Regions from separate parts of the Actinoplanes sp. NBRC 101535 genome, predicted to be linked through region 1. Evidence: riboswitches for the same ligand, from Rfam matches in the RefSeq annotation. Region 1 holds a riboswitch; each other region holds the start of a gene.
What was found. A riboswitch is a leader RNA that binds a small molecule or an ion and turns the genes downstream of it on or off. The one in region 1 is predicted to bind cyclic di-AMP.
Positions count from the first base shown of each region.

Region 2: linked by a shared signal. The riboswitch ahead of QSK32_RS43175 (C40 family peptidase) and the one ahead of QSK32_RS36595 (LysM peptidoglycan-binding domain-containing protein) in region 1 are both predicted to bind cyclic di-AMP.
Region 3: linked by a shared signal. The riboswitch ahead of QSK32_RS31280 (coiled-coil domain-containing protein) and the one ahead of QSK32_RS36595 (LysM peptidoglycan-binding domain-containing protein) in region 1 are both predicted to bind cyclic di-AMP.
Region 4: linked by a shared signal. The riboswitch ahead of QSK32_RS45655 (transglycosylase family protein) and the one ahead of QSK32_RS36595 (LysM peptidoglycan-binding domain-containing protein) in region 1 are both predicted to bind cyclic di-AMP.

Region 1 covers NZ_BSSY01000019.1:41,622-45,810, reverse strand. Annotated here, with positions in the region: gene QSK32_RS36605 (PAS domain S-box protein) at 1-535, shown strand, start outside; gene QSK32_RS36600 (ATP-grasp domain-containing protein) at 713-1,552, shown strand; gene QSK32_RS36595 (LysM peptidoglycan-binding domain-containing protein) at 1,698-2,204, opposite strand; cyclic di-AMP (ydaO/yuaA leader) riboswitch at 2,260-2,434, opposite strand; gene acpS (holo-ACP synthase) at 2,764-3,132, shown strand; gene QSK32_RS36585 (beta-ketoacyl-[acyl-carrier-protein] synthase family protein) at 3,129-4,189, shown strand, end outside.
Region 2 covers NZ_BSSY01000029.1:26,707-30,895, reverse strand. Annotated here, with positions in the region: gene QSK32_RS43190 (cytochrome ubiquinol oxidase subunit I) at 1-341, opposite strand, end outside; gene QSK32_RS43185 (BlaI/MecI/CopY family transcriptional regulator) at 422-778, shown strand; gene QSK32_RS43180 (M56 family metallopeptidase) at 775-1,683, shown strand; cyclic di-AMP (ydaO/yuaA leader) riboswitch at 1,803-1,935, shown strand; gene QSK32_RS43175 (C40 family peptidase) at 1,952-2,944, shown strand; gene QSK32_RS43170 (AAA family ATPase) at 3,159-4,189, shown strand, end outside.
Region 3 covers NZ_BSSY01000013.1:211,612-215,800, reverse strand. Annotated here, with positions in the region: gene QSK32_RS31290 (ABC transporter permease) at 1-209, shown strand, start outside; gene QSK32_RS31285 (ABC transporter ATP-binding protein) at 202-972, shown strand; gene QSK32_RS31280 (coiled-coil domain-containing protein) at 1,004-2,023, opposite strand; cyclic di-AMP (ydaO/yuaA leader) riboswitch at 2,028-2,163, opposite strand; cyclic di-AMP (ydaO/yuaA leader) riboswitch at 2,371-2,507, shown strand; gene QSK32_RS31275 (coiled-coil domain-containing protein) at 2,513-3,541, shown strand; gene QSK32_RS31270 (glycoside hydrolase family 65 protein) at 3,609-4,189, opposite strand, start outside.
Region 4 covers NZ_BSSY01000034.1:27,325-31,513, forward strand. Annotated here, with positions in the region: gene QSK32_RS44555 (class I SAM-dependent methyltransferase) at 1-292, shown strand, start outside; gene QSK32_RS44560 (saccharopine dehydrogenase family protein) at 245-1,468, opposite strand; cyclic di-AMP (ydaO/yuaA leader) riboswitch at 1,779-1,953, shown strand; gene QSK32_RS45655 (transglycosylase family protein) at 1,954-4,189, shown strand, end outside.

The DNA.
Region 1 (4,189 bases):
CATGCTGCCGGTCACTGAACGTCCCGCGTACGCCCTCGCGGCCGACGAGACTCCCGTCGATCTTCACGGGTCCGGTCAGACGGTGCTCCTCCTCGAGGACGAACCGGCACTGCGCCAAGTGTGTCGTCGGCTTCTCCTGGCCGCCGGTTACCGTGTCGTGGCTCCTGAAAGCACCGCCGAAGCGGTCACCGTGGCATCGGAGCCGGATCTGTCGGTCGACCTGCTGCTCACCGACGTGGTGATGCCGGGGATCTTCGGATCCGAGCTCGCTGGGCGGATCCGTGCCGTCCAGCCGCATGCCCAGGTGTTGTTCATGTCCGGGTATGCCACCCCTTTCCTTGCGGACAAGGGGTTTCTCGACCCGGATACGAACCTGCTCGAGAAACCTTTCACCCGTACTGAACTGCTCACCGCGGTTCGGCACGCCGTCAGCCGGCATCGTCCGGCCACGCCGTCTCTGGCGTTGCATGCCGCGGTCCAGGGTACGAGGCCGGGCTCCCCGCGATCCCTTCTGAGGGAGGCGCCCATCGCGTGAGGGGCGGCGCCGCCCACCGGCGATCGACGCAGGGCTCAGACCGAGGCGCCCATCGCGTGAGGGCGGCGGTGGAGCGGTACGGGGTGACTCCGCGTCGAGGGCGGGTGTGCTGGCGGAGGGTGCACGGCCGGGTGGGTTCAGGGGTGTGCGGAAGGCTGGCCCTGGCATGATCTCGGCATGCTGCTGGTTCCCTGCGACGTGTTGCGTCCCCGACGGCCTGATGAGCATTTCGCGGGGGAGGCGGCGGCCGCCCGGGCGGCGGGGATGCCGGTCGCGGTGGTCGATCACGATGCGCTGACCCGGGGCACGGCGCAGGCCGCGGACGCCGCTGTCGCGCGGGTGCCGGCGGGGGACGGCGCCGTCTATCGCGGATGGATGCTGCGGAGTGGGGATTACGCCGGGTTCGCGGCGGCTCTGGAGCGGCGTGGGGTGCGGTTGCGGACCGGGGCCGAGGATTACCGGCGGGGGCACGAGCTGCCGGGGTGGTATCCGGCTGCGCAGGACTGCACGCCGGAGAGTGTGTGGACCGAGGGGGACGGGCGGGACGGGTTCCTGGAGGCGTGCGCGGGGCTCGGCAAGGGGGCGGCCGTGCTGCGGGACTGGACGAAGTCGATGAAACACTATTGGGACGAGGCGTGTTTCATCCCGGACGTGACCGACGTCGACGCGGCGTGGCGGGTGGCCCGGCGGTTCCGGGAGTTGCGCGACGACGAGTTCACCGGCGGGTTCGTGTTGCGGCGGTTCGAGGATTTCAGTGGGGCTGAGGCCCGGACCTGGTGGGTGGACGGGGAGTGCCGGCTGGTCAGCGCGCACCCGGATTCGCCCGACCGGCTGCCGGGTGACGTGGATCTGACCGTGGTGGCGGCGGCGATCCGGGAGTTGGCGTCGCCGTTCGTGACCGCGGATCTGGTGCGGCGCACGGACGGGCGCTGGCGGCTGGTGGAGATCGGGGACGGGCAGGTCAGTGATCGCCCGTCCAGTGCGGACGCGTCCCGGCTGATCCGGGCGATCATCTGAGGAGAGGCGATCATCTGAGGAGAGGCGATCATCTGAGGAGAAGAGAAGGCGGGCGGGGAACCCGGGGGAGTGGCGCCCCACCCCGCCGACGTCACAGAGAACGACGTCACGAAGTCGACGTCACGAAGCGGACGTCAGAACACCGTCAGAGCCGGATCCGCTGACCGGTGAAGATCAGACTCGGGCTCTTCAGGCGGTCGTCGTTGAGGCGGTACAGCGTACGCCAACCGCCCTTGACCTTGAATTTCTTGGCGATCGACGCGAGTGTGTCGCCGGAGCGGACCACGTAGGTCTTCCCGGTCGCCTTCACCGTGGTCTTGGTGGCCGTCTTGCGGGCGGTGACCTTCGTGGTCGTCTTCTTGTAGACGCCGGCCTTCTTGCCGCACACCGGCCAGGGGCTCAGTCCGCGCTTCTTGTACAGCTTCTGTGCGATGGTGATCTGTTCGCTCTTGCTGGCCTTGTTCGCGGTGGCGGCGTACTTGCCGCCGCCGTTGGACTTCCACGTGCTGCGGCTGAACTGCAGGCCACCGTAGTACCCGTTGCCGGTGTTGATGTGCCACCGGCCGCCGGACTCGCACTGGGCGATCTTGTCCCAGTTCACCGTGGCGGCGTTCGCCGGGGCTGCGCCGGTCAGGACGCCGGCTCCGGTCACGCCCGCGGTGATCAGAACCAGGGCAAGGCGCGTTCGTCTACTACCGATCCGAGACATGGGTTTCCTCCACGCCTACGAGGTGAGCTGTCGGGTTCGGGCAGAGTGGCCCGGCCGGTGCATCACGCGGCTTCACCCCGAGGCGCGTCGTCACGCGCCGAGAATCTTGGGTCCCCCGCTCCTGCCGTCGAGTCGCGTCCGGGGGCGGCGGCAGGATTCGGCGATCCGCCCTCGGTGCCCGCCGTACTGCGGGACGGCCACGACGGTAACCACGTCGATGTGCCGGGTGCCAAGCTCACGGTGGTCGATAGTGACGTTCTTCTCAGTATTCGCCCGATTTGATCTTATTTACGGAGTGATAAAACGGGTATGAGAGAAATCAGCGAAATGTCGGCTATACCGGTGAAAGTTATTGTTGTCAGCTGAATGACCAGCTTGCACCGGGCTGAAGTTTTGCTGTGAGCGATGCGAGGTGGAAATTTCCGGCTTCGCCGTACAACGGCCCGCGGTCGAGCGTTCAGTGCATGCAGCACCGAATCGAACCGTAGAGCGAGGCAAGAACGTGGTGGGAATCGACATCGTCCAGGTGTCGCGGCTGCGCCGTCTCCTGACCGAGCACGCGACCGCCGACATCGACCTCTTCACCCCGGCCGAGCGGGACTACTGCGGGGCGAAACGGGACCGTTACCCTCATCTGGCCGCCCGCTTCGCCGCCAAGGAGGCCGTCCTCAAGGCCCTCGGCAGCGGCCTCGGCCCGGCGATGCGCTGGACCGACGTGGAAGTGGTCAACGCAGCGCTCGGCCGCCCCTCGGTACGCCTGCACGGTGCCGTCCGCGCCCTGGCCGACGCCCGCGGCTGCCGCGTCGAGATCACGTTGTCGCACACCGGCGACTACGCGGTCGCCCAGGCGATGCTGGTCGGCGCCGCATGAACCGGGTCGTGGTCACCGGGCTCGGCGCGGTCACGCCGCTGGGCAACGACGCCCCGTCCACCTGGGCCGGGCTGGCCGCCGGCCGCAACGGGGTGGGCCCGCTCACCTCCTTCGACGCCCGGTCCTTCGAGGTACGCATCGCCGGTCACGTCCGTGACTTCGCCGCACCGGAGGGCGTGCCCGGACGCCACCTCTCCCGGGCCGCCTCGTTCGTGGTGGCCGCCGCCCAGGAGGCCGTCCAGGACGCCGGCGACGGGGTGATGGACGGCGACGCGTACCGCTGCGGGGTCGCGCTCGGCGGGACGGTCGGCCGTCCGGAGCTGCAGGAGGCCGTCGACATGGCGTACCGGCTGGTGCGCAGCCGGGGCGCGGACATCCCCCGGCAGAGCCCGCGGGACGTGCTGCTGCGCAGCCAGAACGTGGCGCTGTCCTGGGTCGCCCGGCTGGCCGGGGCCGCCGGTCCGATGATCAGCGTCAGCACCGCGTGTGCGGGCTCCGCCCACGCGGTCGGCGAGGCGTACCGGCGGATCCAGGAGGGCGACGCCGACGTGATGCTGGCCGGCGGCTTCGACGCGCTCACCACCTGGATGGACGTGCTCGGGTTCTCCCTGCTCGGGGCGCTGACCACGGAACACAACAACGAGCCGGAGGCGGCCTGCCGGCCGTTCGACGCCACCCGCACCGGGTTCGTCCTCGGGGAGGGCGCAGCCGTCGTCGTGCTCGAGGAACGGGAGGCGGCCCTGGCCCGGGGCGCGGAGATCAAAGCAGAGCTCGCGGGGTACGGGTCGACGCTCAACGCGTACCGGATCACCGATTCGCCGCCGGACGGCGGTGGCGCGATCACCGCGATGCGCGACGCCATCGCCGACGCGGGGCTGGACCCGCGGGACATCGACTACATCGCCGCGCACGGCACCGGCACACCCGGCAACGACGCCAGCGAGACCGCCGCGATCAAGGCGCTGTTCGGGGCGTACGCCCACGAGCTGTCGATCAGCTCACCGAAGTCGATGACCGGTCACCTGACGTCGGCGGCCGGCGGGGTGAACCTGATCGC
Region 2 (4,189 bases), on a different contig from region 1:
TACCAGAGGGCGAGGAACGTCGCCTCGAGGAAGAAGGCGAGCATGCCCTCGATGGCGAGTGTGGGGCCGAACACATCACCGTAGAACCGGGCGAAGGCGCTCCAGCCCAAGCCGAACTGGAATTCCTGCACAAGACCGGTCACCACGCCGACCGCGAACGTGACAATCAGCAACTTTCCCACAAATTTCGTGAGATGTAAGTATTTATCGTTGTTTGTTCGCATCCAGGCGATTTGCAGACCGGCCGCCGTGACCGCTAGACAGATCGACAGCGGCACGAACAGGTAGTGATAGATCGTCACCACGGCGAACTGCAGCCGGGTCAAGTCGAGCACGTCCATGGATCAGGCCCACCCCTCTACGACGCTTCGTAGTAGATACTACGACGTGTAGTACGACGCGGTGACGTAGACTGCCCCACATGGGTATGGGCGACCTCGAACGGGAGGTCATGACGAAGCTGTGGGACGCGCCCGCACCGCTGACCGTGCGACAGGTGCACGACCTGCTCAGCCGCGACCGTGACCTGGCCTACACCACCGTCATGACGGTCCTCGACCGGCTGGCGAAGAAGGGTCTCGTCCTGCAGCAACGCTCCGACCGCGCCTACCGGTACGCCCCCGCGCAGACCCGCGAGGAGATGACCGCCGGGGTGATGCTCGACGCCCTGAGTTCCACCCCCGACCGGGACGCCGCCCTGGCGTACTTCGTCGGGCAGCTCCCACCGGACGCCCTGGCCGCGGCGATCGAAGCGGCCCGCTCCACGACCCGGTCGTGACCGCGCTGGCGCTCGGTGCGCTCGGCCTGGCCCTGTCGCTGATCGCACCCGGCATCCTCGCCCACGCCCGCTGGCCCGACCGGTCACCGGTCGCCGGCGTGCTGCTCTGGCAGGCACTGACCCTGACCGCCGTCCTCTGCGCGCTCGGCGTGGTGCTCGCCGCCCCGGAGGAGCTGTCCCGGGCGGCCGGCGCCCGGCACCCGGAGACGGTGGTGGCCCTCGGATTCTCGCTGGCGGTCGCGGCCCTCATCGTGATCCGGCTGCTGATCTCCCTGGTCCGGGTGAGCTACCGCGCCCGGGCCCGGCGCGCGCGGCACCGGATGCTCGTCGACCTGCTCGACCGGGCCGAGCAGCGCCGCACCTTCAGCGGCGCCGAGGTGCGCGTGCTGGACGGCGCGCTGCCCCTGGCGTACTGCGTGCCCGGACGGTCGCCGCGCGTCGTGCTCAGCGGGGCCGTGCTGCAGGTCCTGGACCCGGAACAGGTCGACGCCGTGCTGGCCCACGAACGGGCCCACCTGCGGCACCGGCATGAACTCGTGATGGAGTCGTTCACCGCGTTCTACCAGGCGGTCCCGGCACCACTGCGCAGCCGGGCGTCGCTTGACGCCGTACACCTGCTGCTGGAGATGGTGGCGGACGACGCCGCACGCCGCCGCACCGGGCCGGAACCGCTGCGGGCCGCGTTGTCCCGGCTCGCCCACCCGGCGCCCCTCGGTGAGGCGGCGCCCGCCGACCCGGCCGCCGAGACGCGGCGGAGGCTCGATCGGATGGCCGGCCCGGCACGCTCGTCGCGGCCCCTCACCGTGCTCGCCACGGCCGCCGCGATCGGCCTGCTGGTGTTACCGACCGTAGTGCTCGTGGTGCCCTGGCTGGCTCGGGCCCTCGACGCATGGCCATTTCGGTAACCCTCGGTATTACTGCAGGTGCGCAGGGTTTCCGGTACGATGCGCGCTTCATTTGCCCGCATGATCCGAGTACGGTTGTCCCCGGTTCGGCAGTCCCCCATCGTCCAACCGGCCGATCTGACGGACCACCGCCTAATCGCCCTCGTGCGAGCCGGGAACCCAGGTTCATGGGGTGAAGCCGCGGAAACGCGGCCGGGCGTGCTTCCCGCTCGAACCCGTCAGCTAACCCGGTCGGCGGCTGAGTAGGAAGAAAGGACAACACACCCACGTGAAGCGGATAGGCGCGCGTCGCGTCGGTTTTCTGCGCATCGTGCTCTGTGCCGTCGCGGCGGCCGGAGTTGTTGTCACGGGCCCGGCAGCCGCCCACGCGGCACCCAACCCCTCGAAGATCGAAGATCAGATCGACGAGCAGTGGAACAAGCTGGAGCCCGTCATCGAGGAGTACAACGACGTGCACAGCAAGCTCAAAGAGCTGAAGAAACAGCAGAAAGAGCTTGCCGCGACCCTCGCGCCGTTGCAGAAGAAGGTCGATGCCGCCATGGTGCAGGTCCGTGGCCTGGCGGTGGACGCCTACATCCAGGGGCCACCCAGCGCGATGAACGCGATGCTGGTGACCGGTTCGCCGACCGGCCTGGTGGACAAGCTGACACTCCTCGACCAGATCGCCTCCCGGCAGGAGGCGTCCATCACCGAAGTGGCGAAACTGCGGGACAAGTACGCCGCCGACAAGGCTGACGTCGACAAGATGGCAGCCGAGATCGCCGTCCGGGACAAGGACCTCTCGGCCAAGAAGACGACGATCGAGGCGAAGGTCGAGGAGCTCCAGGACCTCCGGATCGAAGCCTACGGCAGCGCCACGGTCTCGAAGAGCGGACTCAAGATCGGTCCGTGCCCGGTCGACTACACCAACGACCGGGGAGGTCGCGCGGCCCAGAAGGCGTGCGACCTGATCGGCAAACCCTACGTCTTCGGCGCGGAGGGTCCGAGCAGCTACGACTGCTCCGGCCTGACGAAAGAGGCGTGGGGATCGGTCGGCGTCAGTCTCTACCACTACACGAAGACCCAGTGGAGCACCACGAAGTCGGTCAGCCGCAGCGAACTGCAGCCGGGTGACCTGATCTTCTACGGCTCCGATCTGCACCACGTCTCCATCTATGTGGGCGGCGGCATGATGGTGCACGCCCCGCACACGGGCGACTACGTGCGGATGGCGAAGATCGAAAGTCCGGGTTCGATCGCCGGATACCGGCGGCCGGCCTGATCGGCTCCTGTTCCGCTGTTCTCCGGAAGGCCGCTCACACTTCGGTGTGGGCGGCCTTCCACCTTCTCTCCCCTTCAGGCCGGCCTTCTCGGGGGTACGGCCTGAGCCCGTACCGTCGCCATCCGGTGTTTCAGGTCTCAACCCGGCGTCGAGCGAGCGCGGCCCCGGCTTGCCGTGAGCAGGCCGGCCACCGGCGCGGGCATAATCGCCTGTCATGAGCGATGCCTTGATCAATAGCCTCGCCGCGGCGGTGCAGGCCCAGCCGGACGACCTGCCACTGCGGTTGCACCTGGCCGAGATGCTGGTGGCCGCGGGCCGTGGCGCCGAGGCGATCGGGCACGTCGCGCAGGCCCTGGCCCAGGATCCCGCGAACGTCGGAGCACAGCAGTTGATGGCCCGGGCACTGGGCAACCCCGTCCCGCCGTCGCCTCCCGTGCCGACAGCCCCTTCCGCTCCGTCCTCCGCGCCTGCATCTCCTCCCGCGCCTGCATCCCCCTCCGCGCCTGCATCCCCCTCCGCGCCTGCATTCCCTTCCGAGACCGCATCTCCTTCCGAGACTGCATCTCCTTCCGGGCCCGGTGGTCCGATTCCGCCGTCAGGTATCGACTGGGCGGCGATGGAACAGCAGTTCGGCGATGTGGTTCCGCCGCGTTTCTCCCGGCCGGAAAGCTCGTCGTCCGGTGATGGCGTCGACCCGGTCCGCGGCCACGCCGACCGTTCCTTCGACGTGGAACGCTCCGGCGTCACCCTCGCCGACGTCGGCGGCATGGCCGACGTCAAGAAGCGTCTCGAGGTGTCGTTCCTCGGCCCGCTGCGGAACCCGAAACTGCGGACCCTGTTCGGTAAGAGCCTGCGCGGTGGTCTGCTGCTCTACGGCCCGCCCGGCTGTGGCAAGACGTTCCTGGCGCGCGCGGTGGCAGGCGAGATGGGCGCCTCGTTCATTTCGCTGAGCATCACCGACGTACTGAACATGTGGATCGGCAGTTCGGAACGCAACCTCCACGACCTGTTCGAATCGGCGCGCGGCCACGCCCCGTGCGTACTGTTCCTGGACGAGATCGACGCCCTCGGGCACAAACGCAGCCAGTTGCAGTCGTCCATGCGTACCGTGGTGAATCAGCTCCTCACCGAACTCGACGGCGTGGACGGCGGCAACGACGGTGTGTTCGTCCTGGCCGCGACGAACGCACCATGGGACGTGGACGCGGCCCTGCGCCGCCCCGGCCGCCTGGACCGCACCGTGCT
Region 3 (4,189 bases), on a different contig from region 1:
ACAAGATCGACGGCTGGATGCTCACCCTGATCGAGTCGAACCCGATGCTGATCTTCATCGAGCTGATGCGTCACTCGCTGATGGAGGACGTGCCGCTGGCCGGCACCCCCACCAGCCTCTGGATCGGCGCGACCATCTGGAGCGTCGTCGTCGGGCTCGGCGGTTACGTGTACTTCTGGCGCGGAGAGAAGGGCTACGGCCGTGGCTGACAATCGGATCCCCACCGTCGTCGCTGACGACGCACACGTCATCTACAAGGTCAACAGCTCCGCCGCCGCGGGCAGCGGCAGCCCGCTGGCCAGCTTCAAGCGACTGGTGACCGGCTCCTCCCCCGCCAACGTCCGGGAGGTGCACGCCGTCAAAGGGGTGACCTTCGTGGCGTACCGGGGTGAGGCGATCGGCCTGATCGGCAGCAACGGCTCGGGCAAGTCGACCCTGCTGCGCGCGGTGGCCGGCCTGCTGCCGGTGGCCCGCGGCTCGATCTACGCCTCCGGCCAGCCGTCGCTGCTCGGTGTGAACGCCGCCCTGATGAACGAGCTGCCCGGCGAGCGCAACGTCGAACTGGGTTGCCTGGCCATGGGCATGTCACCCGCCGAGGTGAAGGCCAAGAAGGACGGCATCATCGAGTTCTCCGGCATCAACGAGCGCGGCGACTTCGCCTCGCTGCCGATGCGGACGTACTCCTCCGGCATGGGCGCCCGGCTGCGGTTCTCGATCGCCGCGGCGAAGCAGCACGACGTGCTGCTCATCGACGAGGCGCTGGCCACCGGTGACGCGAAGTTCCGCCGCCGCAGCGAGCAGCGGGTCCGTGAGCTGCGCGCCGAGGCCGGCACGGTCTTCCTGGTCAGCCACAGCGAGCAGTCGATCCGGGACACCTGCGACCGGTGCATCTGGCTCGAGTCCGGCCAGATCCGGGCGGACGGCGCCACCGACGACGTGATGAAAGAGTACGAGGCCTTCATGCGCAAGTAGCGCACGAAGGCCTCGCCGTGGGGCCGGTCGGTCAGTTCACCGAGAGATGCACGTGGTTCGTGTGGTCGCTCGAGGGATCGCCACCGGCCCCGCTGTACGACTTCCAGCCGCTGCTCGGCAGCCAGATCCGCCGGTACCAGATGACGTAGAGCACGTCGAGGGCCTCGGCGTTCTTGATGAAGTAGTTCGCCAGGTTGTTGCCGTAGGTCTTGTCGGCACCGGTGGCGTCGCCGCCGAAGGTGCCCTTCTCCGCGGAGAAGTCACAGGCCCGGCCCTTGGGGTGCTCACCGCTGTTCTGCTCGCGGAAGCACTTGGTGTACCTGGTGAAACCGTCGCTCTTCGCCTGCTTCAGAGCGTGCAGGGTGCGCGGGGTGAGGCAACCACCGGTGGTCGGGTCGTCCTCGGTGCACCCGCTGCCGGATCCGCTGGGCGCCGGATCCGCCGTGGCACTGTCACCGCTGCCGCCGTCGCTGCTCGACGAGGCGTCGGCGCCCTGGTTGGCCTTCTTCAGCGCGGTCTCCGCCTGGACCTTCTTCTTGGCCATGACGTTGACCTGCTTCGCCTGGTCACGCACGGCGGCGTCGATCGCGGTCTTGGCCTTGGCCTGGGTGTCGCGGGTCGTCTTGAGGTCCTCGATCGCCTGGTTCTGCTTCGAGGCCACGGTGGCGAGCGATTCCGCCCGGTCGACGAATCCGCCGGTCGAGCTGGCACCGATCAGGGCGGTCAGCGGTCCGAGCCGGCCGTTCGTGTAGGCCTGCCGGGCGATCTCGTCGAGCACCGCCTGCTTCGGACCGAGTTCGGTGTCCAGGCGCTTGACCTCGGCGGTCAGCTTGACCTGCTGTTCCTTGGACTTCTTCAGGTCGGCCTTGGCCTTGACGTAGCCGCTGGAGGCGTCCTCCAGTTGCTCGATCAGCGACTTGGATCCGCCCTCGCCGTCGTCGCCGGAGTCGCCCGGGGCCGCAGAGGCCGGGGACGCGGCGAACACCAGCCCGCACACGGCGACCAGTAACGCCGTGATCGGGGCGAATCGCCGCGCAGTCGGTTGCTGCACAGGTAATTCCTTCCGTCGGCCGCCGACCGGGTTAGCTGACGGGTTCGGGACGAAGGAAATCCCTACCGCTGGCGCGGATTCACCCCGAGGAAAATGGTTCCCCGGTTCGCCGGGGGGTGGCGATTAGGCGGCGGCTCCCATACGGGAACCGCGTCCGACCATACCCACTCGGGCCAAGGATCGACAGATCTCGTACGCACCGCAATGGGGTGACGACATGAGGTGATTCGATTACCGAAAGTCATTGTGAGGTAACGCATTTCGCCGTTCTCAGAGCCTGATCCACGGCGATATCTCAGGTAAACTCGGCGCCGGTCCTGCCAGGACGGCACCGCCCCCGAGTTGCCGGCAGGCCGCCGCCCAATCGCCTCCCAGGCGAGCCGGGGACCCAGGTCACTGGGGTGAATCCGCCTGACAACGGCGGTAGGGATCGCTTCCGTCCCGAACCCGTCAGCTAACCCGGTCGGCGGTGACAAGGAAGGAATGTTGATGACCGCACGTCCCCGCCGGTGGCTGACACTCGCCCTGGCGCCGCTGATGGCGACCGCGATGTTCGTGGGCCCCGTGGCCCCGGCTTCCGCGGCACCCGGCGGCAGCACCACGGCCGAAGAGGAGGACGAGGACGCCAACCTGTCGACCGTGCTGGAGTCGACGAACCGGCGTTACGTCTCCGCCAAGGCAGCCGTGGCCAAGTCCGTCAAGAACCAGAAGGAACTCGCCTCCGGCATCAAAGCCGCCGAGGCACGCCGGGACGTCCTCATTCCCGAGGTCAACTCGATCGCGAAACAGCAGTACATGACCGGCGACGTGAGCGCCCTGGGCTTCCTGCTCAGCGCGGACACGTCGAACGATTTCCTGAGCAAGGCGGTCTCCCTGGAGGAGATCAACCGGCTGCACGACAGCAAGCTGAGTGAGCTCAACGACGCCCTCGAAGAGATCACCGCGAAGAAGACCGCGCTGGACGCCGAGCTCAAGAACGAGCAGGAACAGCTCGCCGTTCAGAAGAAGCAGAAGGAAGCGGCCGAGAAGCAGCTGACGCTCCTCGGCGGTGGCACCGGGATCAACAGCACCATCACCGACGGCTTCGTCGCCGCGAAATCGGCGACGGCCAAGGCGGCACCCCGCAACGCCCAGGGCGGCTTCTCCGCGGAGAGCTGCAACCAGGACGACCCGACCACGAGCGGCTGCATCACGAAACGCACGCTCAACATGTACAAGGAGACCAAGAAGGCCGGCTTCGACCTGTTCGTCGGATGTCACCGCACCGGTGGCCCGTTCGAGCACCCGAAGGGCCGGGCCTGCGACTGGTCGCTGCAGAAGAGCGGATTCTCGTCGGCGCACAACGACAAGATGATGAAGTACGGCAACGACCTGACGGCCTTCCTGGTCCGCAACGCCGACGCACTCGGCATCTACTACGTGATCTGGTACAAGCAGATCTGGTTCCCGGCCAGCGGCTGGAAGCAGTACCACGGGGTCAGCGACCACACCGACCACGTGCACGTCTCGATGCTCTGACAGACCCACCGAAAAGCCCCCGTCCCTCGCTGCCGGCGAGGAACGGGGGCTTTCTCGTGGTACGGGGTCAGTGCACCGCGCGGCGCACCGGGGCCCGTCCGGCCGGCTGAACCGGCGCGGGGCCGACCGGCAGGGCCGGCGGGATCGCCATCGTCACCGGGCGGACCTGGGTGACCTCGATCTCCTTGCCGTGGTGGTGCAGCGTCAGCCGAGCCGAGCCGCCGCCGTTGCGCAGGGAGTAGGTGACCTCCTCCGCGGTGACGTTCACCCGCAGCCGCAGACCGTGCCAGAGCAGCGAGAACTCCAGGTTGTTGATCCGGCTGGGCAGGCGCGGCGCGAACGACAGCTGACCGTTGAAGTCACGCATGCCGCCGAGACCGGCGACCAGCGCGATCCACGACCCGGCCAGCGACGCCACGTGCACGCCGTCCCGGGCGTTCTGGTGCAGGTCGTGCAGGTCCATCAGGGCGGCCTCGCCCAGATAGTCGTGCGCCAGCTCCAGGTGCCCGGTCTCGGCCGCCAGCACCGCCTGCACGCAGGCCGACAGCGACGAGTCCCGGACGGTCCGCGCGTCGTAGTAGGCGAAGTTGCGCGCCTTCTCCTCCGGCGTGAACGCGTCACCGCGGATGTACATCGCCATGACCAGGT
Region 4 (4,189 bases), on a different contig from region 1:
CGCCTCCTTCGACCGGGTGTGGGCGGCGGCACGGGCGGCACTCCGGCCCGGCGGGTGGCTCGCCGCGGACCTCTTCGGCGACCGGGACTCGTGGGCGGGCAACCCGCAGCTGACCTTCCTCGAAGAGGGTGAGCTGCGGGAACGCCTTCACGGGCTGGAGATCGTGCACTGGCGGGAGGAGGACGCGCCGGGGCCCGCGTTCAGTGGGCCCAAGCACTGGCACGTCTTCGAGGTCATCGGCACTTCACCGGCCGGCGGGGTGGACCGTGATCTCGACGCCGGCCGCCCGTAGCCGGTCGACCAGGGCATCGCCGAGAGCCGTGGCGGGAGTCAGCACCCCACCCTCGGACTCGGGAAGCCTGTCCCGGTCGAGGACGAGCGCGAGAGCGGACTCGCCGAGCATGACGGCGGTCGCCGCGTACCCCGGATCGCCTTTCGCCCGGAACCGGGCACGATAGCGCTCACCCTCCACCGTCGTGGTGAAGATGTCCACCGTGAAATGCCCGTTACGCCGGGTCTTCTCATCCGGGCCGGTCCCGGGTCTCGGCAGGATCCGGTCCAGCAGAAAACGCGTCGGCGGCACGGCCAGACCGAGGAAGAGACCGGTCAGGCCCATCTTGAGTCCGAAAGCGAACACCGGCGACAGCGGGGAGGCACCGACACTCACCGCCTCCCGGTAGCGGAACCGGCGACCGTAGGCGTGACCGCGCAGAGCGTTGCTGCGCCGCACCACCCGGGTGTTGTAGGAGGCCATCACGAACGGCGCCAACTGCCCGCGCAGACTCGGATCCACATCGGAGGCGGGCACCGAGACCATGTCCGGCTGGCGGCCCAGGTCCGGCTCGGCGTCGCGATCAGGAGTCAAGGAGTACGGGCTGGCGGCGGCCCGTCGCAGCGCGGGATCACTGCGTACCGCGTCCACCTGACCGCGCATCGAGTCGATCGTCCCGCCGCTGATACCCCCGGACAGACTCGTGACCACGAGCGTGGTGTCGGTGAGTTCGCTCCGGACATGCTTGTGGAGCACGTGAACGCCGATGTCGGACGGGATCGAGTCGAAACCGCACGAGTGCACGATCCGGGCACCGGTCCGCCGCGCCGTCTCATGATTCGCGGCGATGCTGTCCCGGACGAACAGCACCTCACCGCTCAGATCCAGATAGTCGGTGCCGGCCTCGGCACACGCGTTGACCAGCGGAAGACCGTGCCGCGCATAGGGGCCGACGGTCGTGACCACCACCCGTGTGCGGGCGGCCATGGTGGTCAACGCGTCCCGATCACCGGCGTCCGCAACGATCACGGGCCAGTCGACGCCCAGCCGTGCGCGTACCGACTCCAGTTTCTCCGGTGAACGGCCAGCCAGTGCAATTTGTGTTTCTGGTGGAGCATTCTCGGCCAGGTGTTGCGCCACCAGCGCACCGACGAAACCGGAAGCACCGTAGACGATCACATCGAAGTCGCGGCTCATGGCTGCCGATTGTGCACCCTGGGTGGAGGGTCGGCTACTGGCAGGTAGTTGGTGGTTATCCCGCAAAGGCCGACCAAAGCGTCTAATTTACGAGAAGGCGCCACCTGCCAGCCTCCGGGTTGGTGCACCATCACCGTGCTTCACACGCCGGTGAGCAGCACCGCGCCGGCCTTGCATGCCGGTGGCAGCATCGCGGCCGGCGTTTGTGCGCCGGTGGCGGCACGACACCGGCTCTGCATGCACGGTGGCAGCACGACACCGGCTCCGCATGCCGGTGACAACACCATCCGGCGGCCCGCACGCGGGCACCGTGGCCGGAACGCCGAATCCTTGCCGCCGGCCACGGACACGAACCCAGGCAGGGAGCGGGGGACCCACACGTTCCTCGGCGCTGACACGCGCCTCGGGGTGAAGCCGCACACGACGCGACCGGGCACCTCTGCCCGAACCCGACAGCTGACCTCGCAGGCGTGGAGGAAGCTCAGATGCATCACATACGTAAGCAGGCCGTTGTCGGACTCACCGGCACGATGGTCGCGTTCTCGCTGCTGGGCACCGAGTCGGCGGCTTTCGGGGCCGAGGTCAACTGGGATGCGGTAGCCCGCTGCGAATCAGGCGGCAACTGGCGGATCAACACCGGCAACGGCTACTACGGGGGCCTGCAGTTCACGCGTGGCACGTGGCGCGCCTACGGCGGGTCGAAGTTCGCCGGGACCGCGAACCGGGCCAGCAAGAGCGAACAGATCCACGTGGCGGAGCGGGTGCTCCGCGGCCAAGGCATCGGCGCGTGGCCGACATGCGGCAAACACGGCCGCCGGGGTGTCTCGTCCGCCGCGGCCCGCAAGGCGGCAGCCGAACGCAGAGCAGCCGCAACGGCCCGCGCGGAAGCCCGAGCGCAGGCCAGAGCGGAAGCCCGCAGGCAAGCCGCCCAGCGCAGAACAGCCGCCCGCCAGGCCTTGGCACAACGCCAGGCGGAGGCCCGCCGACGCGCAGCGCTGCGAGCAACCGAGATCCGCGAGAGGGCGATCCGCGAGAGGGCCCTGCGAGAGGCCGAAGCCCGCGAGTTCGCCGCCCGAGACGCCGCAGCCCGAGACGCCGCAGCCCGCGAGGCAGCCGCCCGCGAGGCAGCCGCCCAGGCGGACGCAACCCGTAAGACGGCCGCTCAGGAAGCGACAGTCCAGACCGCTGATGTACGTGCGGGTCAGAACACGGATGTACGTGCGGGTCAGAACACGGATGTGCGGACAGGGAAGAGCACGGCCGGCTCTGACGACACGAGCCGGAAGACGGCATCTCAGACAGCCGAAGTGCGCACAGGCAGAGACCCCGGCAGCGCCGGCAGCGCCGCCCAGAAGGCGACGGCCCCATCCGCCGGTGTGCGTGCGGGCAAGAACACCGGCGGCGTCGGCAGCGCCGCTCAGAAGGCGCCGGCCAAGACCGTTGAGGTGCGCGGGGGCGGGGGCTCATCGCGCGGCAGCTCGGACGAGCGACGTTTGGCGCGACCCGGGACGCAGGTCCGCGACGGGAGCGAGGTAACTCCGTCAGACGGCGCGTCGCGCGAAGTGGCCTCTGAACAGAATCGGATCATGCATGAGGCCGCGGCATGGGAGAGAGTCACCCGGCTGCGGATTCTTCGGCTGACGGGTCAAAAACGCCCCACCGGGGCCGCCACCGCTCAAGCTCAGACCGGTAGCGCGGCGGGCGACGGAAAGCGCCTCGATCCGACTGGACAACGACAGCGGCCAGCAGGACCGGGCACGGCAGAGCGAACGACAGCCGGACTTGGGGCAGCGGAGCAGGGGACGGCTGAGCGGGAGACGGCTGAGCGGGAGACGGCTGAGCGGGAGACGGCTGAGCGGGAGACGAAGGGGCGGGGGAGGATTCGTAGTGCGGTGCGAGTGGTCCTGGAAACGCGCCAAGGCCGTGAAATGCGGCTGGCCGCGACGCGGGCGGACGCGATCCGGCGGCAGATCGAACGGGCTGCGGCCGAGCGGAAGGCCTCGCTCAAAGCGGTAACCGCCTTCTCCGGTGCGGCAAGCGTGAGCGCGATCAGCCTGGTGCGTGGTGGCGGCACGCTGCTGCCGCGGAACCTGGCTGGTCCGACGCCTCCCGCGGGCGCCCCTCCTGCGGGGGCCCCTCCCGTGTTGGCGATTCCTGACGTCGCCGCCTCGGGATGGACCACACCGAGTCCGACCGCCTCCGGGGCGATGGCTCCGGGACCGTTCGTGCCCGGGCCGATCACGCCGGGCGTGGACCTCCCGAGCCCGGTGCCGGTGCGCGCCGAATCAGCGACATCGGGATCGACCGGCACCACACAGGGCAGCACGAGTTCGACCGGAACAGGGCTGACCGCGACGATGATGGCGGCTGTGGTGCGGGACCTGCGGGCTGACGACGCCGGCCGGACCCGAGCCGTCCGGATGAACCAGGTCGCGATGGCCAGTGCGGCCAAGCCGTTCCTACGGCCCATCCCCGGACGACCAGTCGCGGGACGGCCGATTGCCGGACGACCCGCCGGAGGACGGCCGGTTGCCGGACGACCCGCCGGAGAACGGCTCAGCACTGGCGGAACTGGCCGAACCGGCGGAACGGTGCGGAAGGGTGGCGTAGGAATAAGCGTCCACGTCGTGCGCCACGGTGACACACTGACCTCCATCGCGGCTCAGCACGACATCACGGGCGGCTGGCGTCATCTTTATCGCCTGAATGATGAGCTTCTGC